Linked DNA regions of Tautonia marina. The main gene of each other region encodes a partner of the protein of the gene in region 2 in a complex. Links are inferred from orthologs where the notes say so. Each region holds a gene or a part of one and is shown on either strand. Other genes may lie near its edges. The genes, in order: GA615_RS23865 and GA615_RS14910.

What was found.
Region 1: the proteins of GA615_RS14910 (region 2) and GA615_RS23865 are in contact, whole or in part, in a crystal structure (PDB 5UE9), measured with the Lactococcus lactis proteins. The link is inferred for Tautonia marina from one-to-one orthologs. Residues at the interface, in WP_025017116.1 of Lactococcus lactis: Gly25, Phe27, Phe29, Glu32, Tyr33, Lys35, Tyr36, Lys48, Phe56, Thr60, Pro61, Arg62, Val63, Ala64, Glu65, Thr66, Ala67, Ser68, Gly69, Met70, Ile74, Gln77, Pro223, Glu251, Phe274, Ala275, Pro277, Phe278; in WP_023189152.1 of Lactococcus lactis: Leu4, Gln5, Ala47, Ser48, Met49, Leu50, Leu51, Arg52, Arg53, Met95, Leu98, Arg223, Met224, Ala225, Cys226, Ile228, Gly229, Ala230, Cys231, Tyr232, Ala233, Val235, Glu236, His237, Asn243, His244, Ala245, Lys247, Glu250.

What each region holds. Positions count from the first base shown.
Region 1 is NZ_WEZF01000026.1:20,752-35,412, forward strand. Bases 6,184-9,136 are described here. They hold GA615_RS23865 (dihydroorotate dehydrogenase electron transfer subunit), read right to left. Parts: upstream 8,131-9,136; coding sequence 7,237-8,130; downstream 6,184-7,236. Other genes in these bases: GA615_RS23860 (UvrB/UvrC motif-containing protein), read left to right, coding at 6,204-7,022; GA615_RS23870 (pseudouridine synthase), read right to left, coding at 8,352-9,136. Outside these bases: GA615_RS23830 (GspE/PulE family protein), read right to left, coding at 1-756; GA615_RS23835 (phasin family protein), read right to left, coding at 808-1,158; GA615_RS23840 (PaaI family thioesterase), read left to right, coding at 1,428-1,895; GA615_RS23845 (MutS-related protein), read right to left, coding at 1,906-3,636; GA615_RS23850 (TIGR04283 family arsenosugar biosynthesis glycosyltransferase), read right to left, coding at 3,986-4,660; GA615_RS23855 (hypothetical protein), read right to left, coding at 4,680-6,062; more of GA615_RS23870, read right to left, coding at 9,137-9,629; GA615_RS27920 (hypothetical protein), read right to left, coding at 9,671-9,925; GA615_RS23875 (hypothetical protein), read right to left, coding at 10,043-10,795; GA615_RS23880 (DUF1328 domain-containing protein), read right to left, coding at 10,831-11,004; GA615_RS23885 (hypothetical protein), read right to left, coding at 11,156-11,587; GA615_RS28605 (choice-of-anchor R domain-containing protein), read right to left, coding at 11,790-12,512; GA615_RS23895 (serine/threonine-protein kinase), read left to right, coding at 12,878-14,661.
Region 2 is NZ_WEZF01000011.1:156,061-170,611, forward strand. The notes cover bases 11,709-14,551. They hold GA615_RS14910 (dihydroorotate dehydrogenase), read right to left. Parts: upstream 13,669-14,551; coding sequence 12,748-13,668; downstream 11,709-12,747. Other genes in these bases: GA615_RS14895 (hypothetical protein), read right to left, coding at 11,727-12,068; GA615_RS14900 (hypothetical protein), read right to left, coding at 12,123-12,368; GA615_RS14905 (hypothetical protein), read right to left, coding at 12,373-12,606; GA615_RS14915 (glycoside hydrolase family 15 protein), read left to right, coding at 13,832-14,551. Also shown: GA615_RS14850 (PVC-type heme-binding CxxCH protein), read right to left, coding at 1-2,823; GA615_RS14855 (hypothetical protein), read left to right, coding at 3,277-4,014; GA615_RS14860 (hypothetical protein), read right to left, coding at 4,055-4,255; feoB (ferrous iron transport protein B), read right to left, coding at 4,313-6,550; GA615_RS14870 (FeoA family protein), read right to left, coding at 6,734-6,967; GA615_RS14875 (FeoA family protein), read right to left, coding at 6,967-7,224; GA615_RS14880 (class I SAM-dependent methyltransferase), read left to right, coding at 7,747-8,433; GA615_RS14885 (acyltransferase family protein), read right to left, coding at 8,650-9,909; GA615_RS27520 (hypothetical protein), read right to left, coding at 10,239-11,318.

The DNA.
Region 1 (14,661 bases), on a different replicon or contig from region 2:
TCCCGCGTGAAAGGTGGTCAGCACAAGATGCCCCGTCAGGGCTGCCTGAAAGGCCGACTCCGCCGTGTCGGGGTCGCGGATCTCCCCCACGGCGATCACTTCCGGGTCCTGCCGGAGCAACGAGCGCAACCCCGATTCCAGCGTGAACCCGGCCGAGGGGTTCACCTGCGCTTGCACCACCCCCTCGACGGCCGCTTCGATCGGGTCTTCCAGCGTGACGAGGCATCGGTGGCCGGCCGAGGAATGTGCCAGGGCACGCAGGCACGCATAAAGGGTTGTTGTTTTGCCGCTTCCGGCGGGGCCGGCCAATACAATCAGACCCGATGTTTCGACCAGCGCCGAGCGCAGGGATTCGAGCAGATCGCCAGGAAAACCCAGTTGATCGAGGTCGAGCAATCGCCCCGGTTCCGCAAAGAACCGCACGACCACCCGTTCCCCCAGGAGCGTCGGAAACGTGCTGACGCGAATCTCGGCCTGGCCCGGTTGCGAGGGAATTCGCCCTTCCTGGGGAAGGTCGGTTCGATAAGTCAGCAGATGTGCAAGCACTTTGAGCCGGGCCACAACATTGGGTGCGACCTGTGACGGAAGCAAGGCCATCGGTTGCAAGACGCCGTCAATCCGATGGCGAATCTCCAGCCCCTCGGCGATCGGCTGGAAATGCAGGTCGCTGGCCCCGACCGCACGGGCCGTTTCCAGGAGCACGCCAACCGCCTCCGTCGCAAACTGCGGGGAGGCGGGGTCGAGCCCGGCAAGCACCGAGGGCCCTCCAGGCGATCCTCGATTCGAGGTGCTGGGCATCGGTAGCGATCAGCCTTCATTGTCCGAGTCGGAGGCCAATTCGTCCGCACTCAGACGTGCTTCGAGGGCTTCGAGCCGGGCCGAGAGGGCCGCGACCTTGGCCGAAAGCGTGGCGGTATCCTCGGCCCGAGCCAGACCAAGCCGTTGCGAGACTTGCTCGATGCGCCGGTCGATCTCCGCTTGAAGATCCTCTTGCGCGGTCGTGGCCCGATGTTCGAGTTCGGCCTGGAACTTGGCGGCTTCGGCTTCACTCAGGTCGGCCTGACGAGCCACCTCCTTGCCCAGTTCCTCAAGCTTCTCCTTCGTCATCGCCGCAAGGCCGACGCCGGTAAACAGGGTTCGCTTCACAAGTTCGAACATCGCTCCATCCTTTCGCATGATTGTCCGTGGATTGAGTCGTGATCGTGGCTCAATCCTCCGGCAATGATCGACCACGCCGAGGGGCGTGATCGTGATCCCGAACCCGCCGCAGCCAGTTCCGAACCTAATTCATTGTCTCATTTCAGGCCACTCGACGCGAGGGGCTGCTTTTCGTCGGTGGCCGTGTGAAACCCGCGCTGGCAACCCGTAAACTGGAGCCGCCTTGCTCCTCACCGCTCCGTTCCGTTTTCGACCGAGGATTGTTCCCGATGGCGTCTCCCGAGGACCAACCACCCCCCGATTCCGCTCCCACTCCGGTTCCGGCCGACCTCTCCTACGGTGGGTTCTGGGAACTGCTCGGCATGGTTCCCCTCGAACCTGCTCAACCGGGAGGACCGAGCCGTGTGAAGCTCGTTGTGGAACCGCAGCATCTCCGAAGCCTCGGCCTGATGCACGGTGGTGTCACGGCGGCCATGCTGGATTCGTTTATGGGACGAGCCGCCTTCGCCCACTCCCCTCCGGGGCATCATCTGGTGACCTTGCAGCTCAACGTCCACTTCGTCCGAGCCGCTCGGGTTGGCGATACGCTCATCGCCGATGGCGAGGTACAGCACAACGGACGACGAACCGCCGTGGTCCGCAGTGAGCTCCGAACCGATCAGGGAAGCCTCATCGCCACCGGCTCCGGCACGTTCATGCACCTGCCGACCGATCCTCAGACCCCAGATCGTTCCTGATCGCGGGGCGTCAGACGTCCAGCCCCACGGCTCGCATCAACTCCAGCGCATTACTTTTCTGAACGACCCCGGGACGCATGATGTAATCGAACCGCATCTGCCCGTCTTCCAGATGGTCCTCGAAGTGGACGTTCTCCGCCCGATGCCCGAGGCCCGCGACGATCTCGGCCAGCGCCAGGTCGTGCGTCGTCACAAAGCCGATCGCCCCGCGGTCGAGCAATCCCTTCACCACACCCTGTGCTCCCGATCGCCGGTCGTGCGAGTTCGTCCCGTGCAGGATTTCATCGAGCAGAAAGAGCAGGGGGGGAGGGCTTGAGGCCAGATCCACCAGCGTCCGCAACCGCGTAATCTCGGCGTAAAACCGCGATCGCCCCGCCTGCAGCGAATCTTGCACCCGGAGCGTCGATCCCACGCTCATCGGAGAAAGCCGCAGCCGATCGGCTCGAACCGGAGCCCCCGCCAGCGCCAGCACGACGTTCACCCCCACCGATCGCAACAGCGTGCTCTTGCCCGACATGTTCGATCCGCTCACCAGCAGCACACGGGGGCCATCGGCGCCTCCCAGGCGGACATCGTTCCGAACGTTCTGGGTGTCCGGGATCAACGGATGCCCAAGCGCCTGAGCCTCGATCACCGGGCCTTCCGACTCGTCCACGATCTCCGGGAACGGGTCGTGCGGCCGCTCATACGCATACGACGCCAGCGCGCAAAGGGCTTCGAACTGACCGACGGCGTCGAGCCATTGCTCAATCGATCGGCCCGATCGGTTCCTCCAGCGTTCGATGGCCAGTCCGAGATGAATTCCCCAGAGCAGGAGAAACGCCAGCGGCGCAAACAACTGGTTCCGTCGGAAGTCGAGCAGCATCACCAGTCGGGCCAGTCGCGCAATCTGTCGAGAGGGCGGTTCGTAGTCCCCCGTTTGGCTGTCTCGAATCATCAAGAGCCGGGCCGATGTGAACGGCTCGTGTTCAATCCTCGCCAGCAGCGATTCCAGCAATCGTAGCTCCTCGGCCCGCTCATCCACGGTGCCGAGCGTCTGAGCCAGGTCATTCCGAAGCGATCGAGACAGGATCAAGGTGGCCGCAATCGTTGCCATCAGCGGGATTCCCCCCATCCCCACGATCCAGGCGGCCAGCGCGGCCAGGTTCAGGACGGCCAGCAGCGAGGCGGCCAGGGGAATCAAGGGGGATTGCAAGACGGCAGGAGCCTTGGCCCAGGCAATCAGGGTGGTCGGATGCAGGCCCTGCTCGATGTCGTCTCCCAGCAAGGCGAGGTCTTCGCGTAGATCGAGCCGATCGCGCAGCTCCGCCACCGCCTCGTGCCGGGCTCGAATCTCGTCCACCTCGGCCGGGTGATGCAGCCAGGCCGCGAGCGTCGTTTTTCCAGAGCCGGTGCGGGCGGTGCAAAGCCGTTCGAAGACCGATCCGGACCCGAACAAATCAAGGTCGGCGTCGAACGGATGATCCGGTTTTAAGAAGCGATTGCCGGGATCGCCTCGGCCGGGCCATCGGTCTTCCAGCCGAGCCAGCCCGGCCTCGTAGAAGGCGACCCGACGTTCCGCGCGCCGATGCGATCGCCCGACCGTGTCGTAGGCGATCACCAGGCCCACAAAGACAACCGTCGGCACCAGCAACCACCAGGGCGACCCCCAACCCAGCCCAATCGTCACGACGGCCAGAACCAGCCCCACGGCGAAGACCAGCAAGCGGCCATCGGCAATCTTCCGATGCCGGTCGCTCAATCGGTTCGCTTCCGCCCGTCGGGCATCGCGGCGTCGAAGGTATTCGGCATGAGGATCTGATGGCTTGGAATCGGCGGATGACGAGTCGGAGGGACGCGCGGCCAAGGTGCGAACTCCCAGGGAAAGCTGCTCCGAAGCCATGACCCCATCATGACCGGCTCACGCCCGACGCAGCGCAGAGGATTCTGCAGATAAAGAATCTCGACCCCGACGTCACTCGAATCAGGTCGAGCGACGACGCATTCGGCACCATCTTACCAGGAGCCATGATCTGTGGGGATGCCCGCCCCGCCCCTCCGTAAAGGATCGAATCAGAGAACGGTGCGCAACCGCCCGAGATTCCCGACCCTCACCGAACCACCGGGTAAAACCGGGCGAGCGTCTCGGTCGACATCCCTCCCGCGGCCCCCGCCGTCAGGGCCCAGTTGCGCAGACTCTGGCCCAGAATCCCCTGGTTCCGCCAGCGCCTTGCCGAGACCTCAATCCGCTTCGGAAGCAACGCAATCCTTCCCAGTCTCCGCAATCGGAGCATCAGATACACGTCTTCCATCAAGGGCAATTCCGGAAACCCGCCGACCCGGTCAAACGCCCATCGCGGAACGAAAATCCCTTGATCGCCGTACGGAACCCCCAGAACTCCCGCCCGGAGGTGCGCCGCGGCGTCGATCGCGCGAAAGGCCCATTCCGGCCCATCCACCCGCATCCGAAAGCAGCCGCCCGGCACTTTCGGGCACCGGGCGACGAACCGCTGCAACTCGGCAATCGCCCCGCCTTCAAGCCGGCAATCGGCATGGAGGAACAGCAAGACGTCTCCCGACGCCTCCAACGCTCCCCGATTTTGCTGAACTCCTCGGCCTTTCGGAGCGGCCACGACCCGAGCCCCGGCCCGACTCGCCCGATCGGCCGTGCCGTCAGGGCTGCCGGCATCGGCCACGATCACCTCATCGACCCCCTGGTCGGCGAGATGATCGAGGCACGATCCGATCGTCTTGGCTTCGTTGAGCGTCGGAATGACGACCGACACACGAGGCAATTCCGCCATCTCAGCGCTGCAGGTCGTAGAGGTCTCGGGGAGAGTCGTGCAGGATTTGCTGGAGCAGGGCCGGCAGATCCTCCTCCCTCGCAAAGCCCGATTCCACCTGATGCGCTAGGGCCGAGGCAATCGCCCGCTTGATGACCTGGAGCTTGCCATACGCCCATTCGACCGAATACGAGTCGCTCAGATAGGCGCAGAACTTCGTCATCGGCACCACCTGCGACCGCAAGGCAAAGTGCCGCTCGATCAAGGACGGGAAGAACGTGTGCCACCAGTAGCCCGACGTGTAAACGTTCGGGAACTGCCGGGCCAGCACGGCGACCTCCTGCGACAGCACGTCGGAGGCCATCATGATGTCGAACCGGGCATTGCCGAATTCGTGGAACGTCCTTGCCATCTCGCTCGTCCAGTTCGGCTGGAACCGAGGGATGCTCTTGCCGTCACAGATGAAATATTCGGCGCCAACGGCAATCTGCACCGCCTTACGTCGCTCGTGGTGCCATTCCAGAATCGCCCAGGTCACCGCGTCCACCAGAGCATCGACATCGGCCTCGGTCTGGTCCTTCGCCGTTCCGATCCGGGCGAGAATGGCGTCGATCGTGGCCGGATCGGGCCGTCGGAATCGCTGCTCAATCGGAATGAACGTGTTGGTGAACCGCACCGGCCCGGTCACGGTCCGATCGAGCCAGCCCTGCACCGCCCGAGACAGCTCGCCCGACGATCCCGGATGCGATCCGAACGCCTGACTCAACGCCTCGAAATAGTCCAGCTTCCGCGTCCTGCCGGTGAAGAACGGGTCGAGGTCGGTGGCCACTCCCGGGCAAAACAGGTAGTGCGCATCGAGCATAAACAGCGCATCGGGCGCAACGCTACTTGACGCTTCCCCCCGATTGCCCAGGCTGGTCACAAAGGTCTGAATGTTGCAGCGATCCCGAAGCACATGGGCCGGCCACTCCGGGTCTTTCCCCTTGGCTTCGACCCGGTCGAGCAGGTCGCGGTAGTTCGCTTCTGTGACCTCCGGCTCGGCGAATTCGTACAGATCCCAGAGAATCCGGTAGACGCACCACGACATCGCCGTGTTCCGCATCCGCTTCAGGTACGGAATCATCCGACGGATGCGTTCATCGGTCGGCAACGCTGGGTCGAGGTCCTCCTTCGGCATTCCGACGGCGATCAGCTCGGTCTGAACCCAGTGGTAGCCGAACAGGGCGGTCAGGTCGGTGGCCGACGGCCGATCGCAATGGATGTGCGTGTGCGGGTCGATGATCGGCGTGTCGTCAATCAGGCGTTCAATCGACTGGGCCAATCCGGGGAGGCTCGTGAACATGAGGACGGTTTCCGTGAAGTCGGGACGGCTCGAAGCGACCGCCGTTGCGAGGGCCGCGAGCATTCTCGGACGAGGCCCTTCGCCTGTCAACGAGACCCCGCCCGTGCCCTCGGCGAGCCGATCCGCTATAATACCTCTGGGACCGCTCCAGCGCCCGCCCACGGACCCGGACCATTTTTCCCAGTCGCCGAACCGGGAGCGATTATGCGGCGCGATATTGACGAGGCCCTTCGGGGCTGGCCCTACGACCCCGAGTTCGACGAGGTCGAAGCCCGAGAAATCCTGGCGCGCGACGGTCGTACCGTCCTCCAGATCCGGGTCGATCTTGGCGTGCTTCAGATGGAACTCGACGGCCGACCCGACGGCGCACGACCTCGCGGCTTCTTGACCTACCTCGACTACCTCCGCCATCGCTCCAAATTCCGGAGGCGTCGGCGATCACAGGCCGCCGCCGATCCCGGCCCGGTCGGATGGTCGATGACGCCCGAACACTGCGCCGAGGCCGACCGCGAACTCGTGCAGTTCTACCACCGCCGTGTCGCCTTCCTCACGCTCCAGCACTACGAGCGTGCCCTCCGCGACGCCGAGCACAGCCTCAACCTGATGGATTTCATCGCCGACTTCGGCCCGACCCCCGAATACGTCGAGCGTCACGAGCGCCTTCGCGCCGGCATCCTTTTCGACCGGACTCAGGCCTCCGCCGCCCTCGCTCTGGAACGGACCAGCCCCGAGGAAGCAATCGACGCCATCCGCGAGGGGATCGACCGGCTCGAACGTCACGCCCGGACCCTCCTCGAAATGGACGATCTCGACGACTTCGAGGCCCTCGAACTCCCCCCGGGCGAACTCGAAACGCCGACCGTCGCCTACATCGAGCGCCTCCGCCGCCTGGAAGGGGAGGTCCGGCATCATTTCGAGGTCCCCAAGACCCTCCGCGAACAGCTCGACGAGGCGGTCGAACACGAAGACTACGAACGCGCCGCCCGCCTCCGCGACCAGATCCGCTCCCGAAGCCGCTCCTGAGGCGGTATTTACGAACACCTTCCCGGGTTTGGGGTGGCCCCGGTTACTCGCCAACCGGGGCGGCTCCGCCGCAAGAGGTCCCGAAGGCGGGGGATCATCTCTCGTCGCTGCGCGACCCCGATTGGTGAGCAATCGGGGCCTCTCAGCTCGGTGGAACCGCTCTCACCGTCGTCGGGAATCGGATTGCGGAGACTGGCCGATCAATCCGCCGCCCTCAATGCCCGCCGCCCAGCGGCCAGGCCACCTCCGCCGCCCTCACAATCGGCCCTTCCACGCACACCCGTTTCAGGTCGGTCGAGCCGTCGGCCTGTCGCATCGGCACGACGCAGCTAAAACAGGCCCCGAAGCCGCACGACATCTGGTTTTCAAGCGACACGTCGCACGGAATCCCTTCCCGATCGGCAATCCCCGCCAGCACGCTGAGCATCGCCGGAGGCCCGCACCCGACAAGCTTGCTCGGCCGGTGCCCCGCTTGCAACCGCTGCTCCAGCAAGGTCGTCACGAACCCGTGAAAGCCTGCTGATCCGTCGTCGGTCGCCAGTGCCACGCGGATGCCGGCCCGCTCGAAGTCCTCGACCCCCGCGGCAAGTTCCGCGGTGCGCACTCCGTAAAGCAACTCGCTCGACGACGCGACCGGACCCGTCCAGCCGGTCGGCTCGGCCCCGTACGATTGCCGGCCGGTCCACCATCGACCGAGCGCGAGAAACGGCGTTTGCCCGATTCCCCCGGCCACGAACGTCACCGGGCCTCCGTCCTCGGGAGGGGGGCCGAAGCCGTTACCGAGCGGCCCCCAGACCTCCACGGTTTCCCCCGCCCGGCGCTCGGTCAGTGCGGCCGTGCCTCGACCGATCACCAGGTAAACAATGTCGATCGCTTCCGGAGTTCCCGAAGGCCCTGGCACAATGTCATACAACGCGAACGGTCGACCGAAGAACGGGTCGGTCGAGCCCTGGCGCGTCGGCCGGATCATCAAGAACTGCCCCGGAATGATGCAACGCGCCATCTCCGGGGCCAGCAGCCGGATGCGGTACGTCCCCCTGGCGATCGGGACATTCTCGACGATCTCCACCGAACGATGCGCCGCACAGGCCGGAACCACCGCATCCATCAGGCGACTTCCTCCCAACACCGGGCGATCCTTGAAACAAGTCCGGAAGACGACCCGTCACGCCGGGTTCCCGCGTTCAACCGCTCTCAACCCTCACCCGCCGCTTCGCTTGCGGGGGAGAGGGTGGCCGCAGGCCGGGTGAGGGGGGGCAGTCGCCTCGACTCGCTCGCAACCATCACTTGAAACGCGACGATTCGATTCCGCCCGCCCCTCCGCTCCGATCACTCGTCCCCCGCAGGCTTCGACCGCCGCGACTTCGGCAACGGCTTCGGCCGACGCTTGGCAACCTGGCCGGGTGGCTTGATCGCCGGGCGCCGTCCGCCCGAGGGACCATTGCCGCCGCCGCCAATCGGCGGGCCACCAGGACCTCCGGAACTGCGACGCTTGGGACCAGCACCCGCCGATCCTCGACTCCGAGGCGGGCCGCCGCTGGCCGGCGGACGACCGGCCGGTGGCCGCGACCGAGGCCCGGCGGGCCGGGGCGGTCGTCCGGCCGGAGGAGGGCCGTCGAAGTTCCCGCTGAAGATCGGCGGAATCAACACCTCATCGGGCCCGTCGTCGAGCGAAGCCGGGCGTTTCCCTTTCACACCGGTCGGCGGTGGGGCGAACGAGCCGACAGCCCCTCGCCGGGGAACGCCTCCCGGTCGTCCTCCCCCCTGGTCCCGATCCCGACCGCCTCGCGGCGGGCCGCCGGGGCGCTTGCCCCTCGGACCATCGGCCGATCCGACCAGATGACCCATGCCCGACCGAGGGCCGGATGGGGCCGGTCCCCCTTCGGATTTCCGTCGAGGAGCCTCACGACGCTTGGCGTCTCGGGGCCGGAGCGACTCTCCGGAGGCAACCCGGCGAAGCATTGCGACCTCGTCCGGTTCCAGATACCGCCACTGACCGGCCGAAAGCCCCTTGAGCGTCACCGGCCCGACCGAAACGCGAGTCAAGCGCATGACCTTGTGGCCGAGTTTCGCCAGCATCCGGCGCACTTCGCGATTCTTCCCTTCGGCCAGGGTCAGCTCGATCATCGTGGCTTCGCCGTGATTCGATTTCTCGTTCACGAACCGGGCCGATCGTGCCCTTGCCTTCCCTTCGGCAAGCCAGACCCCTTCCACCAGCTTGTCAATCACTTCCGGCCCTGGCTTGCCGGCGACCAGCACGCGATACACCTTCTCAACCCCGAACTTCGGGTGCGCCAGCCGGTTGGCCAGCTCCCCGTCGTTGGTCAAGAGAATCAGGCCCGTGCTGTCCTCGTCGAGCCGACCGATCGGATAGACCCGTTGCGGCAAGTCGGGCACGATGTCGATGACCCGAGGCCGCCCGGACGGGTCGGAATTGGTCGTGACAAACCCCTTCGGCTTGTAGACGGCCAGATAAACGATCTTTTCCTGGCGAATCCGCTCGCCATCGACGGTAATCGTCGCCTGCGTCGGATCGACCCGCGTGGCCAGATCGCGCACGACCTGGCCATCCACCAGCACGCGACCCTGGAGAATCAGTTCTTCCACCGCTCTCCGCGAGCCGAGCCCGGCCGCCGCGAGCACTTTATTCAGGCGATCTCCTTCGCTCGACCCGCCGGATCGAGCCGGGCCACGCCCTGCCGACGACGATCGACGAGGACCCGCCGTCGGTCGCGGGCCGGATGACGGCCGCGGGCCGGTCGGAAGGCCGGCGGGCCGGGGTTTACGGTTCGATTGCGGACCCGCGCCCGACGTCGAGCCGGCGCGGCGGGGAGGCGGGCCACCGCCTCGGCGGGGTGGTCGTGCTGCCATTGCGAATTCTCTTCCTGCGTCGGCGGACGCAACTCAATCGGAAAGGACTTAATGTGAAGCGCCGCCGACAAAAGCCACGGACCGGCGGGTCGTTCCTCATTCGTTGGTTCATCGAGTATACGATCGTTCCCCAGAAAGGTTCCAGGGAATTACGCAGAAGTGTCCTGAGATTCGACTCTGCGATCGTTAGGGGCCTGATTCGAGGCTCCGGCCAACCCTTGCTCCAGGCGCACCTGGCCGGACCGGCCGATGTCATCGAAGAAGTGACCCATCACCTTCCAGGTCTCACCGTCCCGCCGGAACTCGAAGGTCGCCGCCCCGGAGAAGCGGCGAGCCATCATGCCGCCCCCTTCCCGCCGCGGCAGGTTCTCCTCGAACGTGTACATGAAGCGGAGCGTCACCAGCTCGGCCATCATCCCGATGTGGAGGCTCCCCAGATCGCTGTGGACCCGCACCTGGCCGCCGCTCTCCGCCTCACGCTCGACCATCACACTGATCTGCTCCCAGGTCTGGGAGATCTTCATGAAATAGCCCGTGCGAAAGACCGATCCCGACTCCGACGGCGAGTACAGCTCGATCGTCCCGTGGTATTCCCCGGAGAGGTCGGACGGGGCCGGCAGCCCGGCCAGCCGGAACATCCACGTCCCCAGCTCGGTTCGCCAGACATAGGCGTCGAAGAGATTGATCAGGACGCCGAAAAGAATCAGCGCCGTGAAGCCGCCGAAGAAAAGGGCCTTCTCGGCGAGGTCCCAGTCGTCTCCCCCGTAGCGGCGAATCAGGACCAGGACCCCGTGCTGGGCCAGCGGGGTCAGGAAGGCGGTGATCAGGGCCAGCAGCGCGTACATCCGCGCCCGGCCTCCCAGCCCGCTGCTATAGATCGTGTAATCGTGGCCCTCGATCATGGTCCAGGCCCCATCGTTCCGTGAAGTCCCGAGGCTCAGAGCCCGGTCGACGGCCCCTTGCGGCCCAGGATCAAGGAGACGACGAACAGGACCAGGAAGATGAAAAAGAGGATCTTGGCGATCCAGGCCGCGTCCTGCGCCAGTCCGCCGAACCCGAAGACGGCGGCCACGATGGCCACGACGAGGAAGATCAACGCATAGCGGATCATGGGTGCCTCACGGTGATGTCTGGGGAGGAGTGGGAACGAGTCGGTGGAATGAATGACGAACGCAACGATTCAGGTGACAACCCGATGACCTGTCCCGGCGCCAGGCCAGGCCACCCGGTTGTCGAGCCACCACGGCGGGTGACAGGTTTTCTCAGCGGTTGCTGTCTGGTTCTCCAGAGGGCTCGCCCCTGATCGCCTTGCCGGCCCCCTCGACCGCCTTGCCGGCGGCGTCGGTGTCGGAGCGGGCCTCCTCGCCGATCCCCGGGGCCGCGTCCTCGATCTTCCGGCCCGTCTCCTCCAGGCCGACGGACTCGGCCGCCTTGCCGACGGCATCGACGGTGCCCTCGGCGGCGCCGCCGACCGAATCGGCCGAGTCTTCGATGGCCTTGCCGGTCGCCTCGACCGCCCCGCCCATCATGTCGCGGGTCCCGTCGACGGCACTTCCTACGGCGTCGCGGGTCCCGTCGACGGCACCTTCCACGGCCTGCCCGGCCGCGTCCATGTCCGCCTCGATTTCCTCCTTCGAGCAGCCGGCAACCAGCGCCAGCACCATGGCCAGCCCGGCCATCATTGGTCGATTCATCGGAAGATGCTCCTGAGTTTCAAGCGGTCACGACGGGTGGCGAGCTCACGCGGCTCGCCTTCCTGTCGCATGGATGATGAGGTGTCGTGAGTGGTCACATCAAGCGATATGCCGGGCCGACGATCCGATCCCGGCTCAAGCGAGAACCCCCGGCCACGATGCAGGGGGTGCTCAAGTTGAATCGAGGGTTGGCTCCCTCGCGTCAACTCCGGCTTCGGCGTCGCTGCCGGTACGCGCCGAGCCCGATCAGCACCACAGCCATGCCGCCCATCGCCAGAGTGGAAGGCTCAGGAACCGCTGATACCTCCGTGGCATTCACCTGGAATAGGATTGGAGCCGGGCCGTTCCGGGGATCGGAGAACGGATTTTCCAACGCGGTCCAGCCGTCAGTACCATACCCGGCATAGGACGTGTCTCCGATTGACCAGCCAGCCAGACCCGTTTGGTTAGGATCGCCCGTGAAATTCCAGAAGAAATTGTCATTCACATTCGCAGAAACCATTAACCAGTAGGATGTGTTCGCGGACAGCTGCAGCATGTTCTGCGGCGTGAACGTGATCTCCTCGGCCGATGAGCTTGGGTTGGAGCCCAGAAAACTCACGAGAGGGGTCGTCCCTGGCAAACCGCTGAGATCCGCGAAGAGTGCAACGCTCACGGACCCGCTGGGAGTCTCAAACACTCCGAGATTAAGCACGACCGAGTCCAGAATCCAACCTGGCCCTGAGCCGGTCGTGAATTGATTGGCAACTGGAGAATCTAGGAGCGTCGACCCACTGCCGATCCTCCACGCGGAATCCTGTGTGTTGCTGAGGTTGGAGACCACTAGACCGGCCCTGGCGTGGGAATCAGCCGAGGACCAAAGGCCGAGGACCAGTACGACGAGAGCCGAGGTCGAGTAGAACGGGTGGCTGGGAATCCTGGTCATATCGGATGTTCTCCCGAGTTTGGGGCTTCATGAAGGCGCAGGGGCGATTGAATCGGGGAGCCCTCGGGCGCCACGGGCTGAGGAGAACTCGCCATCTACAACCGGCGACCGTCGAACGGCCCTCCTCTCCTCTTCTTGGGGGTGCCGGGCCGAAAGTTAGCACCCGCGGCGATAAATATTTTCGGAGACACTCCTCGAACAGACTTCCAAGCACTAGAATGTGTTCCAATGGGCCCCAGGCAGGATGCAACGTAGCGATCAGCCCCAGATCGCCCGAAATCCCAGTCTTGAAAACCAGATCCGTCGACGAGCCAGGTGAGCCCGATGGCCGTGCCGGAGGTTTCCGAGAACCTTGGAGGGACACCGTGAAGCCAACGGACACCTGCCCCGATCCGAGCCGCTGGGAACGATTCCTGGCCGACCAGGTCGATGATCGGGAATGCAACGACCTGGAAGCGCACCTCGACGCGTGCGAAACCTGCCGCGATCGGCTCGCCCTGCTGGCCGAATGGCCGTCGGTGGCCGAGGTGACGGCGAAGCCCGATCAGGATCCCTCGCAGTCGTGGCTCGATCGGCTCGAACGCATCGACGGCTGGGAGGCATCAGATGCCGATCGGGAACCGGCCACGCTCCCAACACTGCCGGGATTCGACGAACTCGAAGAACTCGGCCGGGGTGGCATGGGGATCGTGTACCGCGCCCGACAGGTGGGCCTGGACCGGTCGGTGGCGATCAAGGTCCTTTCGTCCGCCGGTCGACTCGCACCCAAGGCCCGCTCCCGAGCATTCCGCGAGGCGAGGGCACTCGCCCGACTCAATCACCCGAACATCGTCAAGGTCCACGACATCAGCGAGTTCGACGGCCTCCCCTCCATCGTCATGGAGTGGGTCGAGGGGGGCGACCTGAGCCATCGCCTGGAGCACGGCCCGCTCCCGCCCCGAGAAGCCGCCGAGCTGGCCCGGACCCTCGCACTGGCCTTGGCCGCCGCCCACGAGCAGGGGATCATCCACCGCGACATCAAGCCCCGCAACGTCCTGCTCGCTGCCGACGGCTCTCCCCGGCTGACCGACTTCGGCCTGGCCCGGGAGGTCGATTCGAACGACCGATTGACCTCGACGGGGCTCGCCATCGGGACCCCCGGCTACATGGCTCCCGAGCAGATCGACACGACCCTCGGCCCGGTCGGACCGCCGGCCGACATCTACGCCCTGGGGGCGACCCTCTACGCCATGCTCACCGGTCGGCCCCCGTTCCAGGCGGCCAATGAGGCCGAGTCGCTCCGCCAGGTCGTCGAGTGTGATCCGGTCCCGCCCCGCAGGCTCGACGACGTGATCCCCCGCGACCTGGACACCATCTGCCGCACCTGCCTGGAAAAGCGTCCCGAACGCCGCTATGCGTCGGCCGACGACCTGACGGCCGACCTCAAGCGATTCCTGGACGGTCTCCCGATCAAGGCCCGGCCGATCGGTCCGGTTCGATCGATGATCCGGCGGGCTCGTCGGCACCCGAAGCAAGCGGCCCTGGTGTGTTCGGTGGCCATCTTGCTGCTGACAATGGCCGTCGGCGGACTGCTGGTCGCTCGGGAGCAGGCGCGACTCCGCTCCATCGCCGAGGACCGCCGCCTTCTTGCCGTCGAGCGCGAGAACGACGCCCGCGCCAGCGCCGACCACGCCCGCCGTGTGCTCCAGGTCATGGCCGAGGGCATGGGAGCGTCCGCCAAGGCGATCAGGACGATGAACGCCTCATCGCAACCGGAGCTCCGCCGCATCTCCTCAAAGCACCTCGCCGAGGTCACCTCAACCTATGCCCGCTATTTTCAGGAGCACTCCGCCGAAACGCCCTGGATCGCCAGCGAGGTGCAGATGCTCGAAACGCTGGCCGAGCTTCGCGGTCTCGAAGGTGACCTCGACGAGGCCGATCGCCTCCGCCGACGCTGCATCGAGGAAGGGATGATCGTCCTCGAACGGGCCCCCGACGACATTGCCTTTCGACAATCGCTGGTCGAATCGGCGACGAGGCTCGCCCTGGCTTCGGAAACGCAGAACGGACCCGAGGCCGCGATGCCTGACTTCGAGGCCGCCTACCGCCTCGCCAGGGTGATCGCTCCGGAGGACGTCAGCAACACCGACCAGTTCTTTGTCCGGGCGAT
Region 2 (14,551 bases):
GATCTCCGACCGCAGCAAGGTATCACGCTCTCCCCCTTGACGAAGCAGCGCCAGTGCGTTCGAGGTTTCCTCGGCGATCAGGCCCGAAACCACCCGACCGTCGGTCGTGGCCAGCGTGTAGGCGGCATAGCGTGCCTCGACAGCCCGGTTCGGATCAAGAATCGCCACCAGCAACGCCTCGGGCGATCGGTCCGAAAGTACCGTCAGGTCCGGTCCCACGGCGAATCCTTCGCCGTCAAGCTGATGACAGGTCGAGCAGTGCTTCGCGAAGATCGCTCGCCCCTGCTCCGGCTCGCTCCCCAACGCCAGCGCCTGCCGAGCCCGCGCGACCACCGCCGCCCGTTCTCCGTCCGAGGTTCCGAACAGCCGCTCCGCGCGTTCCCGAACCGCCTCCTCTCGATGCGTCAACAACTGCCCCCGATGCGACGGCCCGACCTCCGCCGAGGGGATTCGCCCCTCCTCCAGAGCGTCAAGCAACGCATCGCGCCAGGCTTCTCGGCTCAGCAACGTGTCAAGAATCGCTGATCGAAGCGTCGGCCCGTGCCCCTTCCACCCTCCCAGAAGCACATCAGGCACCTCTGCGCTTCCCAGTCGGCTTACGGCATCCACCGCCGCCCGAGCAATGGCAACCGGCTCCTGAGGCCGAAGCAATCCAAGCAGGACCGCGCGGTCACGGTCGCCCCCCGCCGGCTCGCGGCCCAGCAGCCGAATTGCTGCAAGCCGATCCGCCTCGGTGCGCGACTCGTCGGCGGCCACCTGTCGAGCCTCCGAGATGAGCGACCCGATTCGATCGACTTCCGAGGTCAGCCCTGCCGAAGGCTCCGACCACCGCGTGAGCGGTAATCCCAGTCGGCCCGCCTCATCAAGCAGACTTGCCAGCATCCCCATCGCCGCCGGCCCGTCCCGCTCCGAGACCTGCTCGATGGCAGTCAGGAGCGACCGCACCAGGCCCGCCTGCCCTTCGGAACCCGTCTCTCGCGCCGCGGCAGCAAACAGCGGACCAATCCATACATTCGCAGAGGAACGATCGCCTTCAGGTTGTGCGAGTACCGCCGACAAGATTTCCGCCGCATGGAACCGTGCCGAGCTGAGGATCGCCACCCGAAACCAGGGATCTCCTCCGTCGTTCAGGGCGAGCTTCGCCAGTGCCTTTCCGGCGCTGGGATTGGTCCAGTCTCCCAGCGCCAGGGCCGCCGCAATCCGGACACGGGGCGAGGGGTCGTCTGTCCGGCCCACGATGGCCGCGCCCACCTCGTCGCGATCCCCGTCCCCCAGCCTCGCCGCCAGGATCGCCGCCCGGCGGACTTCGGGATGCTCGTCAGCCAATGCCGATCGGATCAGCTTCGCATCCAACCCTTCAAGACAGGCCAGCGTCCAGAGCGCCTGCACCCGAGCCTCGGGCCGACGGCTTGTGCTGATCAACTGGCGCAGAGGAATGATCGCATCCTGATCGATTTTGTGCATCAACAATCGTTGGCTTGTATCTCGTTGCCAGCCGTTCGGGCTGTCCATCGCGGCAACGAGCCCAGCCGTGTCGAGCTGGTCGAGCTTCGGGATGGCCCGAGGCGCACGATCCGAGGGCACCACGCGATAGATCCGCCCTCGGTTCTCGCCGGCCCGCAGGTCGATTCGGCGTTCCCAGTCATCGGGAATCCACTCGGGATGCTCGATGACCGCGCGTTGCATGTCGGCGATCCAGAGCGCCCCATCCGGCCCGGTCCGAATCGAGGCCGGCCGGAACCAGTGATCGGTCGAGGCGAGGAACTCGGAGGTCTCCTCCCCCTCGGCTCGATGCCCCGAGTACGTCGCCCCCTCAGGTTCAAGCACCATTCGGTGAACAAGATTATGAACAGGCTCACTAATAAACAGATTCGATGCAAAATCCGAACCGAACAGCGTATCCCGATACGGTTCCGGACTGCAGGCCGAGGTTGCTCGGTTGGCCGATCCAGGGTCGTTGAAACGAGCCAGGGTCCGGCTGATGGGATAAAGCCTCGTATCCGGTTCCAGCACCCGGGTCGTCACCGAGGCAGCAAACGCCTGGTTCCTGCGCAGGTCGGCATCACTCAGGACCACGTGCCAGGCCCAGAGGGAATTGTTGTTGATAAACCAATCCCCCCAGTCGTTGCGCCTCCTGCCGAACTGCGACCGACCGCTTTCGGGCTCAATCGCCCCGTCGTCGGGCCGGAAGCGGATATCGCGGCCTCGGACTTCGACCGCGGCCTCGCTCCGAGTCGATCGCACGGTGCCGCCATCCGCATCGGCCGCATGGACCCAACCATCGAGCGCCAGGGAGAAGCCGTTGACCCGATGCTGCGGGTTCGCCTCTGCCAGCCCCGTGTAAAGCACCTCGACCCGATCGGCCCGATTGTCGCCATCGGAGTCTCTTGCATAAATGATCTCTGGCGCACAAGAAATCAGAACTCCTTCACGCCAGGGCATAATACCATTGGGATAGGACAATTCATCGAGGAAAACGGTCGATGTGTCGTACGAGCCGTCACCGTTCGAGTCTTCCAGCACTCGGACCCGACCGCCCCCTTCGGTCCCGAGCGGATAGTCGGCCATCTCGACAACCCAGAGCCTCCCGTCGGCCGACCAGTCAAACGCGACTGGGTCCTGGACCAGCGGTTCGGCGGCCACCAGCTCGACGGTGAACCCCTCCCACACCTGGAAGCTTGCCAGTGCCTCGGCTGGCGACAGCCCTGTGCCGGAAATCAGCTCCGGCGCGGGTTCCGATTCCTGACCTCGGGCGTCCCCTGAGAGGACGAGGCCGAGCACGGTCAAACCAAAGGTGAGCCGACGGGGGGGCCAGAGCCTCATGGCAAGCGTCTCCTCAATCGGGCCATCGCGGGGGGAGGGGTCGGGGACTGGCGGGCAGCAATCTTCGGAGTATACCCGTCGCGCCAGGGCCGGAGCGACCCGCTACGCCCCTTTCCTGGCAGAATCTTCCTCGCGCCAGAACTCTGGTGTTCCGTGTTGATTCTGGGGTCGAGGCTGGAAATCCTCCACAAGACAAACAAACGCAAACCCAATACAGAAAATAAACTTGCGACAATCCTCTCCAAATTCGATCAAATTGGCACACCCTGTGTATTTGATTCAAGCCGAGTCGCGACCCTTCGAGACGCAACGGGTCGCAAGGTGAGGATACCGAGCCGGTCGAGCCACAGCGGGCGTTCGGGTCTGTTCGATCCGAGGCCAGACCGACCGACCGGCCCGATCTCCGTCCGGAGGACTGTCTGCCGCGATCGCATCGCAACAGGAGTGTGCACCATGTCGAGGATGATTGTTACCGCAACCGTTATGACAAGCCTGATGGTCGTCGGCCTCTCGGGAACCCAGGCGCAGGGGCAGGTGATTGACCGCAGGCTGCCGCCGATCGGGCTGGGATCGTCGGGCTTCGATCGGCACTCGGACCATCGTGCAGACCCCGGGATCGGCTGGGCTGGAGGTGTCGCGCCGACATCGGCCCATCGATACGGGTCGACGTTCCCCGGCCACCGGGGACCGATCGGCCATCGACCGGGCGCGGGCTTCATCCCGCAGATTCCGCGAGGGTTTCCGACCGACGTTTACCCTCCGGCCCCCGGTTTTGGTGGTCACGACCACGGCTTCGGCGCTCCATTGCCCGGCTATGGTGGGCATGGCGGCCGGGGTGGAGCCTGCCCTCCAGGGGGAGGTCACGCGCCGGTGATCGGAGTGGTCGATCAGTTGATTGGCGAGGTCGGGGCGTTCCTGGAGGTCTTCGGGCCGACGGCACACATCGTGCCGCAGGGGGAGCGGATGTACCGTGACGCGATCGACCTACACCAGGCGGCCGTCGGCTTCCGTCAGGCGGCCCTGAGCGGGGCTCCGCCGCACGAATTGAGACGGTTTCATGATCGGATGGAACGATCGTGCGGGCGGCTCGTGGCTCGGGTCAACTCGGTCGCTCGGGGCCGCTCCGGACCAAACATCGAACAGGTCCGATACATCGGCTCGCTCTGCCATCAGCTCCGGTCGTTCCTTTGACCGGCATCCACCGAGGAACCGGCGAGCAAAAGCCGGTTCCTCAACCCTTCCGCTGCGGGGGCGGGCCGATTCTCACGAGCGGCTCGCCCTTGCCGTGGGTCGAGGCAGCGCTCGGGCAGGAGCCGCATCCGGAGCCGCACCCGCCTCGGGACGAGACGGCCGCGAGGCCCAAACGGGCCAGGTAGACGACCGCGACCGCCACCACGGCCAGGGCCGACAGGTCTTGCCAGTCGAACGTCATCGTCTGCCGTCCTTTTCGGAAACCGGGCCTCTGGAATCCCCTCCCGTCATCCGAGCCTCAGGCTGCAATCCAGGTGCCAACCTGATAGACCAGCATCGCGCCAAAATACGCAAGGACAGTCATATAAGCAAAACAAAACAACGGCCAACCCCACGAGTTCGTCTCGCGACGGATGACGGCCAGGGTGGAAACGCACTGGGCGCAGAGGGCGAAGAAGACCATGATCGACAGGGCGACGGGGATCGTGAACAGGGGGCGTCCGTCGCGGTGCTCGGCCTCGCGCAGGGCGACCTGGAGGCGGCTGGCCCCTTCCTCCCCCTCAACGTCGGAGCCGACGTCGAAGATGACGCCGAGGGTGGCGACCACGACCTCTCGGGCCGGGAACGAGGCGATGGCGGCGGCGCCGATCCGCCAGTCCCAGCCGAGCGGGCGGACGACCGGCTCGATGACCCGACCGGCGCGGCCGAGCAGGCTCAATCGCTTCTGCTCACCGTCGGCTCGGGCTTCGAGGGTCGCGATCTGCGCATCGATCGCCTCAACGGCCTCGGCATCGTCGGCGGCCTCGCGCTGGTCTTCGAGGGCGGCGATCTGCTGGGCGAAGGCGGCCTCGGTCGATTCGGGCAGGCGAGGGAAGTAGAGCAAGGCCCACATGACGATCGAGACGGCGAAGATGATCGTCCCGGCCCTGCGGACGAACGACCAGCCGCGTTCGAACATCCGGTGGAGGACGACGCGAGGGGAGGGCCACTTGTACGCGGGGAGTTCCATGACGAACGGCGGGGTCGGCCCCTTGAAGGCGGTCTTCTTCAGGGCCCAGGCCACGGCGGCGGCGGTGATGACGCCGACGGCGTACATGGCGACCATCGTCATGGCCTGGAGACTGACGAACCCAGCCACGGCCACCGGCGGGATGAAGGCGGCGATCAAGAGGGTGTAGACCGGCAACCGGGCGCTACAGCTCATCAAGGGGGCAACGAGGATGGTGGTCATGCGGTCGCGGCGGTCCTCGATGACGCGGGTGGCCATGACCCCCGGAATCGCACAGGCGAAGGAGGAGAGCAGGGGAATGAACGACTTGCCGCTCAGGCCCAGACGGGTCATGAGGCGGTCCATCAGGTAGGCCGCGCGGGCGAGGTAGCCGCAGTCTTCCAGGATGCCGAGGAAGAAGAAGAGGATGAAGATCTGAGGCAGGAAGACAATGACCCCGCCGACGCCGGCGATCATGCCGTCGATGATCAGGCTGCGCAGGGCCCCCTCGGCCATCACCCCTTCGACCAGGGTGGCCAGGCCGCCGACCCCGGCGTCGATCAGATCCATCAAAGGGATCGACCAGGTGAAGACAGCCTGGAAGATCAGGGCCATGACGGCGACGAAGATCAGCGTACCCCAGACCCGGTGCGTCAGGACGCGGTCGACCCGGTCGCCGGAGGTGACGCGAGGCTCGTCGGGGCGGGTGACGACGCCGTCGAGCATGGACGCGGCCCAGCCGTAGCGGGCCATCGCCTCGACGGCCGGGACGGGGCAACCGGCCTCGGCCAGGCGTTGACGGGCAGCGAGGATTTCGGCGTGCAGGCCCTCGACGTTGCCATTCTTGAGTGCGACGTGGCCTTCGAGATAGCCGCTGGTGTCGAGCAAGAGCCGCTCGACGAGGTAGCGGGGCAAGGGGGGCAGGCCGGGCCTCGCGTCGGCCAGCCAGGCTTCGATGCGGGCGACCTCGCCTTGAAACGGTTCGGGGAAGGGGCTTTCGGGAGCAGAGGCGGGTTGCTCCTGAGTCGCCGTCTCGGCCAGGGCGGTCTTCAAGGCATCGAGGCCGATGCGCTTGTGGGCCCGGATGGGAACGACCGGAACGCCGAGCCGTTCGCGGAGTTTCGGCAGGTCGAGGGTCGTACCGCGGTCCTCGGCCAGGTCGGTCATCGTCAGGGCCACGACCGTCGGCCGACCGAGTTCGAGAACCTGGCTGACGAGGTAGAGGTTCCGCTCCAGGTTGTTGGCGTCGACGATGCAGAGGATGACGTCGGGCTTCGGCGTGTCGGGCCGTCGGCCGAGCATCACATCGACGGCCACCATCTCGTCGAGCGATCGGGGGGCGAGGCTGTAGGTGCCGGGCAGGTCGATGAGGGTCCAGCGCTTGCCGTCGACGGTCATCCGCCCGGTCTTCTTCTCGACGGTGACGCCGGGATAGTTGCCCACCCGCTGTTGCACACCGGACAGGGCGCCGAAGACGGTGGATTTGCCCGTGTTCGGGTTGCCGATCAGGGCCACGGTCCGGGTTTGGGGTTCAGCGGCAATGGACATGATGGAGGGCCACTCACTCGGCTGGTCGGTCAACAGGGGGAGAGGGTTGGCGCGAAGGGGAGGGGACCGTCTGCCGGGGATCGTCGTGTTGCTTCCAAGGCGTATTGAGAGGCGGTCGTCGGTTCGGCGATTGCGTCGCCTCGTGCGGGGTGGGAGCCGAGCGTTCCGCAGGACCGGGGGGGATCAGACGAGGCTTGCGACCTCGATGGCCGCGGCTTCCGAGCGCCGGAGACTCAAGCGATAGCCACGCAGTTCGAACACGAGCGGATCACCGAGGGGCGCGATGGCCACGAGTTTAACCACCGTGCCGGGGATGACCCCCATCTCCAGGGCCCGCATGCCGACATCGCCGGTTGCATCGACCTGGGTCACCGTGGCCGACTCGCCGAGGGAGAGTTCCGAGAGGCGCCGACTCATCAGGCCGGCCTCACCAGAATGCCCGACAGTTCGGTCGATCGGATGCCGAGGGTGTGGCCGTCGAGGCGAATCATGCAGGGGCTTCCCGGGCGGATCATTTCGATCATGGCTCCGCGTCGCAAGCCCATCTCTCGGAGCCGATGCACGAGATCTCCGGTGCCGAGCACCTGATCGACCGTCCCCGACTGCCCCGGCCGCAGCAAGGTCAGCGGAATCAATTCGGCAACGCTGGGCGGCAACTCGGCAACGCTCGACATCAACGATCGCTCCTTTGATTCTTCAGTCGGTGGGCAGGCAAGCGGGCAGCTCGAACTCGACGGAGGGATCGAGGCTCCTTCCCTCGAAGCGGAGGGACGGAATTGAGATTCAGTCTCAACACAATGAATTATAAAGGGGGGGACCGAGGGGCGTCAATGGCGCGGGGGTTCGGGGGTTTGGCCGGGGATCGGTTACACTGGGGGCGCAAGCCACGGTTAAACGCCCGGCCCGGCTCCTGCGTGTGAGTGGGGAGGAGACACATTGCAACCCTCGCCCCTCGCCCCCGCGTGCGGGGAAGCGGGTGGCCGAAGGCCGGGTGAGAGGGGCTGCGTCGGTATTGCGACGCGTGGCGTCCTGGAACGGGCCCGCTCACCCCGGCCCTCTCCCCCGACGTCGGGGGAGAGAGGGGCAGGAACGGCGGTCAGCCCGGGGTGGGGGAGGGTTCCCGGCCCTCGCCCCCGAGGTCGAGGGCCGATCGCTCGGCAATGAAACGGATCGCAAGGGTGGGAGGAGCGGATCGCGTGGACGAGTTCGAGCCGGATTCCCGATACGAGGGGCCCGAGACGGTTTCGACCCTGGAGATTGCCGGGAAGACGATCCGGCTGGCAAGACCGGCGGAGCCGGAGCGGTTGCTGGATGATCCGACGGTGCTGGCCTGGAACGCGAGGGATGATTACATGCCGTACTGGGCCTTTCTCTGGCCTGGGGCGTTCTTGCTGGCCGAGGCGGTCGCGGCCGAGGCGTGGGGAACCGGGGCCGAGGCGCTGGAGCTGGGGTGCGGGCTGGGGCTGACCGGACTGGTGGGCCTGGAGGCGGGGATCGAGCGGGTCGTGTTCACCGATTACGACCGGGCGCCGTTGCGGTTCGTCGAGCAGAGCGGCAGGGCCAATGGGTTCGGTCCGGAGCGGGTCGAGACGGCGTTGCTCGACTGGAGACGATTGCCCGAAACCACGTACCCGGTGATCCTGGGCGCGGATGTCTTGTATGAGCGGCCCTTGATCCCGCTGGTGGTGGGAGTGCTGCGGGCGATGCTCGCGCCGGGAGGGGTGGCCCTGATCTCCGGGCCGTACCGGGTGGCGACCGAGGACCTGGAGCCGGCCCTCAAGGGAGCGGGGCTGCGGTTCGAGTCGACGCAGATCAGGGCGGTGGATGAAACAGGGAAAGGGCTGAAGGGGAGGTTGCATCGGATCTGGAAAAGGGAGGTTTGAGCCACGGAGGAAACACGGATGAACCACGGAGCAAGACAAGGAAGAGGAGGGATCGGAAGGGAAGAACAGGTGAGAGCGGGGATCGAAAGGAACAAATCGAGGGGAGACAAGGGAGAGGGAGTCGAAGGAGGCCGGGGTCGGGAAGACTGGTGAGGGAACGGAGGAAGATGGGGGGCCGAGGCGAACCGGCCCCCGGGGACGGCGGGGCAAGGCGGATCAGTTCGGAGAGGGTTCGGGGGTGGCCGAGGTGCCGGATCGGAGGCCGAGGCGCGCCGAGGGGTACGATCGGCCGTTGAGGAAGCGGCCGATGACGCCCGGCCGGACGATCAGGTCGTAGCTGGCGTACAGGACGACGATGGAGACGCTCAGGATGATGCCGATCTTCACCAGGGCGGGGACCGGCAGGTCGAACAGCAAACCTTGCATCCAGTAGATCAAGGGGAGGTGGGCCAGGTAGACCCAGTAAGCCGAGTCGGACACGTAGCGCATGGCGGGACTCGGGCGGTTGAAGACGCGGAGGAACAGGCCGATGAAGCCGAAGACCGCCAGCCAGGCCACCGCCGAGGAGACGGCCGCCGTCTCCAGCCGCATCGTGTTCCGGCCGTCGGGCCCGATCGCCGAGGCCGTTACCCCGAAATAGACGACCAGCATGAGCGCCGCGGCCACCAAGGTCGGCACCGGCCAGCGGGCCATCGTCGGCAGCAGGTCGACGTTGCGATAGAGCAGCCAGCCGAAGGCGAAGAACGGCCCGAACTGGACCAGGGGCAAGGGGTTCGGCAGGAAGACCGGGAAGCTCTGGTCGAACAGGGCCGAGGGGCTGATCAAGAGGGTCAGGGTCGTGAAACCGATCCCGGCCGGAAGGAGCAGGTGCCAGGCCGTCAGGCGTCGGAAGAGGCTGTTGACGCCCCGGCCGACCGCGCCTTTGCCGATCTTCCCGATCTGCCGGAAGACGATCGCCCCCATGTAGAACCAGAGCAGGGCATAGAGGAACCAGAGGTGCAGCGGCGAGATGAGGAAGATGCTGTAGAACGGCTGCCAGTCCTCGACCCAGGGGATCTGCCCGGTCGTCCACCAGGCGAGGGTGGTTTCCCAGGCCGGCAGGCCCTCGCGTTTGGCGATGCCGAAGAGGAATGCCGAGATCGTGATCGGGAAGAGGATCAGCCAGCCGACGAGCAGGGGCAAGCCGACCCGCTTCATCCGGTTCGACCACATCCCCCGGACCCCTCGGCGGTCGCAGAGCAGGGCGGCGAAGAACCCGGCCATCACAAAGAAGGTTTGCATGCGAAAAGTGTGAATACCAAAGAAGGTCAATCCGGCCAGCCCCGACGTGCGGACATCGCGGAAATCGAACCCCGGAAACAAGGGGATCGGCACGTAATACTGGCAGGCGTGCAGGACCAGGCCCAGCAGCATCATGACCGCCCGGAGGGAGTCGAAGGCGTGGTATCGCGTGTGGGGAGCGGGGGCGTCGTTCATGTCAGGTTCCCTGGGCTGATCGCTCGTGGGATCGTGATCGGGAGCGGTCCTCGACGGAATTGAGGGACCTCGATGGCAAGGGGTTCGCCGACTCCCGGGCGAGATTGACTGAGAAGTCTTGACAATTACGTCGGCCAGCTCGGATCAGATCCCTCGAAGACGGGGATCGCTGCCTCGGATCGGATCGGATCGGGAGATGAGCCTCGGTGAAACCATGGATCGGAACGAACAAATGGGAAGATGCGAGCGGAAGCGGCATTGGGAGGTTCGGCGCGCACGAAGGGCCGGGATGGGGTGCGAGGGTCGAAGGGGGAGGGGAGCATCAGGGTTCAGGAGCGTCGGGCAGCGGCGGCTCGGGCCCGGCGGGCGCGGCGGTTCAGGGGGGCGGAGGCGCCGGGTAGGACGGGGCAGAGTGTGGGACGGGCGATCGAGGGGCGGGTGATGGGTTCGTTTCGCGCCGGGGTGGGTGGGGCGGTTGGAGCGGGGACGGGAGGCTCGGAGGAAGTGGGAGCAGGAGGAATGTCGGCGGCGGAGGGGTGCGGGCGGAAGCGATCGGGACGGGGGCCGGGAGGGAGGGACGGGGCGGCATCGGCAGGTCGAGGGGAGAGGGCCTGGAGGCGGCGCAACTCGTTGAGGCAGCGGGAGAACTGACGTCGGGCGTCGGCGGCGTAGCGTTCCAGGAGGCGGATCGCGGGGGGCTCGTCGGCGTCGAGGCCGAGGGCAGCGTCGGCCTGGGCGCGGTCGTCTCGGGCGTTGAGGAAGGCATCGAGCCGGGCGCGGAGGGCCGCGGTGGCCTGGGTCACGAGCGCGAGGCCGGGGGCTTCGCTCTTGTCTTCGGGGTCGAGATCCCAGGGGCCGGAGCCGTCTCGGGCGAAGGGGGCAACGCCGAGCAGGTCGAGGGCGAGGTTCCAGGTGTCTCGGGTCCAGCCCTCGTGACGGTTGAGGGAGTCGAGCACCTCGGCCCAGCGGTCGAGGAGCCAGAGGACGCCGTGCTTGCTCTGGAGCAACTGGGACTGGATGCGCTCGGGTTGCTGGGGCAAGCGAGCGGCGAGGGAGGCGACGGCGGCGGCGCGGTCGTCGTCCCAGGATTCGGAGGCGCGGGCGGCGTGTTCGGAGCGGGCGGCGCAGATGCGGGCCTCGCAGGCATCGAGGCGGACGGATTCGGCCACCAGGCGATCGAAGTGCCAGGTCTGGGCGGGGCCTTCGGGGCGGTAGTCGGGGAGCCACTCGGTTTTACGGGCTTCGATCGCCTCGGCCATGTCGGCGGGCAGGTGAGTGCCGAGCGTCGAGAGGCCGTGTGTCTGGGCGTTGCGGCTCGATCGGGCCTTGCCCTCGGTCGATTTCGGGCCGGTGGAGAGGAGGGCGTTCAGGCGGTTGGCGAGCGTTTGCTTCAAGGTGGTGGCGGCCATGAGGGTGCGCGTCCTTTGAGTTCCAGGAGAGCAGCAACAATGCAAGCTTCAGCGCGGACAGGGAACGGGGAGGCGTGGAACGGCCCCTGTCTGAAACAATCAGGAAATATGGGAGGCTTAATTGCGTTTTTTTGGAAGTTTGACCGGAAAGGGAGGTTTTGAGCCACGGATGGAACACGGATGAAACACGGATAGGGAAGAGCGAAGGGAAGAAGATGAGCGAGAAACGAGATGCGATCCGGGACGGCGGGTGGCCTCGGTGGCTCGTCAACCGGGATTGCGAAGCGACGAGAGGATCACGCGGGTGGCCAATGCCGCCTCTTGCGGCTGCGCCGCCCCGGTTGGCGAGCAACCGGGGCCACCCGCGAGCAATTGGGGCCACACACGTCGCTCACATCCATCTGTGTTTCATCCGTGGCTCGCCGAGTCTCCCGAGTATGGCCGCATCCGTAACCGTTTCTCGATCACTCCGCCCCAGTAGCCGGCGATGGCCCCGAAGACGATGGCGAGGCCCAGGGGCTCGTGCCGGGAGGAGATCAGGAATCCCATGAAGATGGCGACGTAGGCGAGGCAGCCGTTGACCAGATTCAGATTTGGGGCCGCGCAGCCGGCACCGATCCAGACGAAGGGCAGGGCGGCCGGCGCCCAGGGCGAGACGATGAAGGTTGCGGCGATCGCGACGACGGAAAGCACGACCGGGGCGACCACCGCCTGAGGCACGAGATACCAGCCGGGCTCGGACTTCGCCATCGAGAGCGCTCCGTTGCCTCAACGCATGTTCTGATTGAGGTGTCCCGTCGAAAGTTACCCAGGGCTCGCCGGGGCGACGGCAAGGAGCTTCGGTTCGTCCGAAGGCTGGACCTGGACGATGACGAAGCGAGACGCAGGATAAAGATAGTCCTCGCCCGAATCGTCGATCACGCGGAGAAACCCCTCCGAGCCGGCCGCTTCGTCGGGAAGCACCCGATAGAGCATCCCGGCCGAGAGATCGTCGCAGCCCGCCTGGTCGATGCAGACGGCGAAGAGGGATCTGGAGTCGTGAGTGGTCATTGGATCAGTCCAGAAAACGCTTGATCTTGAGTTTGCGCCGGCCGATGCCATGCGCTTCGTACCAGTGGAGTTCGGCGCGACGGGTGTTGCCACTGGGCAATCGTATCAGACCCACCCCCTTGAGCTTCCGCCACCGGCGACCACCATAACGCGCCTTGAGGTCCGTTTTTTCTCGAATCGAGAGATTGACCGCAATGGTCTCGATCTCTGACAACTCGCCGATCAGTTCGAAGTCCATTGCCTGATTGCGCCCTCAAGACGGCCTCAAAGCAAGTCTTCCGCGTTGATGATTCTCACACCCGGTCATCCCCTGGGGCCACTCATGCGGCCTCGTCTGGGGTTGAGACGATCCCAGCCACCCCTTGGAATACACGAGTGACTATTCCTTGTTGGATTGAAGCGTACCGATGAAGGCGTTGACGTCGGAGAGGCCGAGTTCGGAGAGTTTGGCGGGGAGGTCGTCGAGGAGGCGGTCGGAGAGGGAGGGATCGGCGAAGGTGGCGGTGCCGACCTGGACGGCGGAGGCGCCGGCGACGAGGAATTCGAGGGCGTCGTCGGCGGAGCAGATGCCGCCGATGCCGATGATGGGGAGATCGGGGAGGGCGCGGTGGACCTGCCAGACCATGCGCAGCGCGATGGGTTTGATGGCGGGGCCGCTGAGGCCGCCGATGTCGTTGGCGAGGATGGGGCGGCGGGCCCGCCAGTTGACGACGAGGCCGACGACGGTGTTGATGAGGCTGACGGCGTCGGCCCCGTTCTCGTGGGCGGCGCGGGCGACGGGGACGATGTTGGTGACGTTCGGGGTGAGCTTGGCGATGATCGGGTAGGGGCAGGCGGCGCGGCATCGAGAAACGACGCGGCCGACGGCAGCGGGATCGATGCCGAGGTCGAGGCCGTGGCTGACGTTGGGGCAGGAGAGGTTCAGCTCGATGGCGGCGAGGCCGGGTTCTTCACCCAGATCGGCGGCCATCTGGACGAACTGGTCCTCGTCCTCGCCGGCAATGTTGGCGATGACGGAGGTGCCGACGGTGCGAAGGTAGGGGAGGTGGTGGGTCCGGAAGTGGTCGATGCCGTCGTTGTCGAGGCCGATGGCGTTGAGCAGGCCTGAGGCGGTCTCGACGGTCCGAGGGGTCGGGTTGCCGGCGCGGGGTTTGGCAGTGACGGTCTTGGGGATGACCCCGCCAAGGCGGTCGAGTCGGACGAAGGCGGCCATTTCGCGGACGTAGCCGAAGGTTCCCGACGCCACAAGAACCGGGTTGGACAGCTCCAGGCGTCCCAGACGAACTCCCATCGACACCACGGTACATTCCTTCTTGTTCTGTGATTCCAAAAGGCGTCGGCCCCCGTTGTGCGCGATTGCCGGGAGACGCGTCTGAGACTAGGGTAACATTGAGTCACGCTCGCCGGAGCGCCGGAACCGAGACGGAGCACGACCTGGCTTGACCCGACAGGACCCTGCCACCATGCCCTTGCTGCTTGAAGATTATGCCCTGATCGGTGATTGTCAGACGGCCGCGCTGGTCGGCCGGGACGGCTCGATCGACTGGTTGTGTTTCCCGAGGTTCGACTCGGGGGCGGTGTTTGCGGCGTTGCTCGGCAACGAGGAGCATGGGCACTGGACGATTGCGCCGGAAGGGCCGATTCGGGCGGTGCGGCGGCAGTATCGGCCGGGAACTCTGGTGCTGGAAACGGAGTTCGACACCGACACAGGGACGGTTCGGATTACCGACTGCATGCCCCCGCGCGACGAGTTGCCCGACGTGCTTCGGTTGGTCGAGTGCCGCCGGGGAACGGTCCGGATGACGATGGACCTGGTGATCCGGTTCGACTACGGCTCGATCATCCCGTGGGTGCAGCACACGCCGCAAGGGATCTCGGCGGTGGCGGGGCCGGACATGGTCCGGTTGCGAACCGATGTGCCGGTGCATGGCGAGGATTTTCATACGGTTTCCTCCTTCGAACTGTCGACCGGTCAGACGGCCAGCTTCGACCTGACGTGGTATCCGTCGCACGAGAAGGAACCGAAGGAGGTCGATCACACCAACGCCATTCACGACACCGAGCGCTGGTGGCGTGAATGGATCGATCGGTCGTCGTACGGCGAGGGCTCGATCGATGAGACGATCGACCAGCCTCACTGGGCCGAGGCGGTCAAGCGGTCGTTGATCACGCTGAAGGCCCTG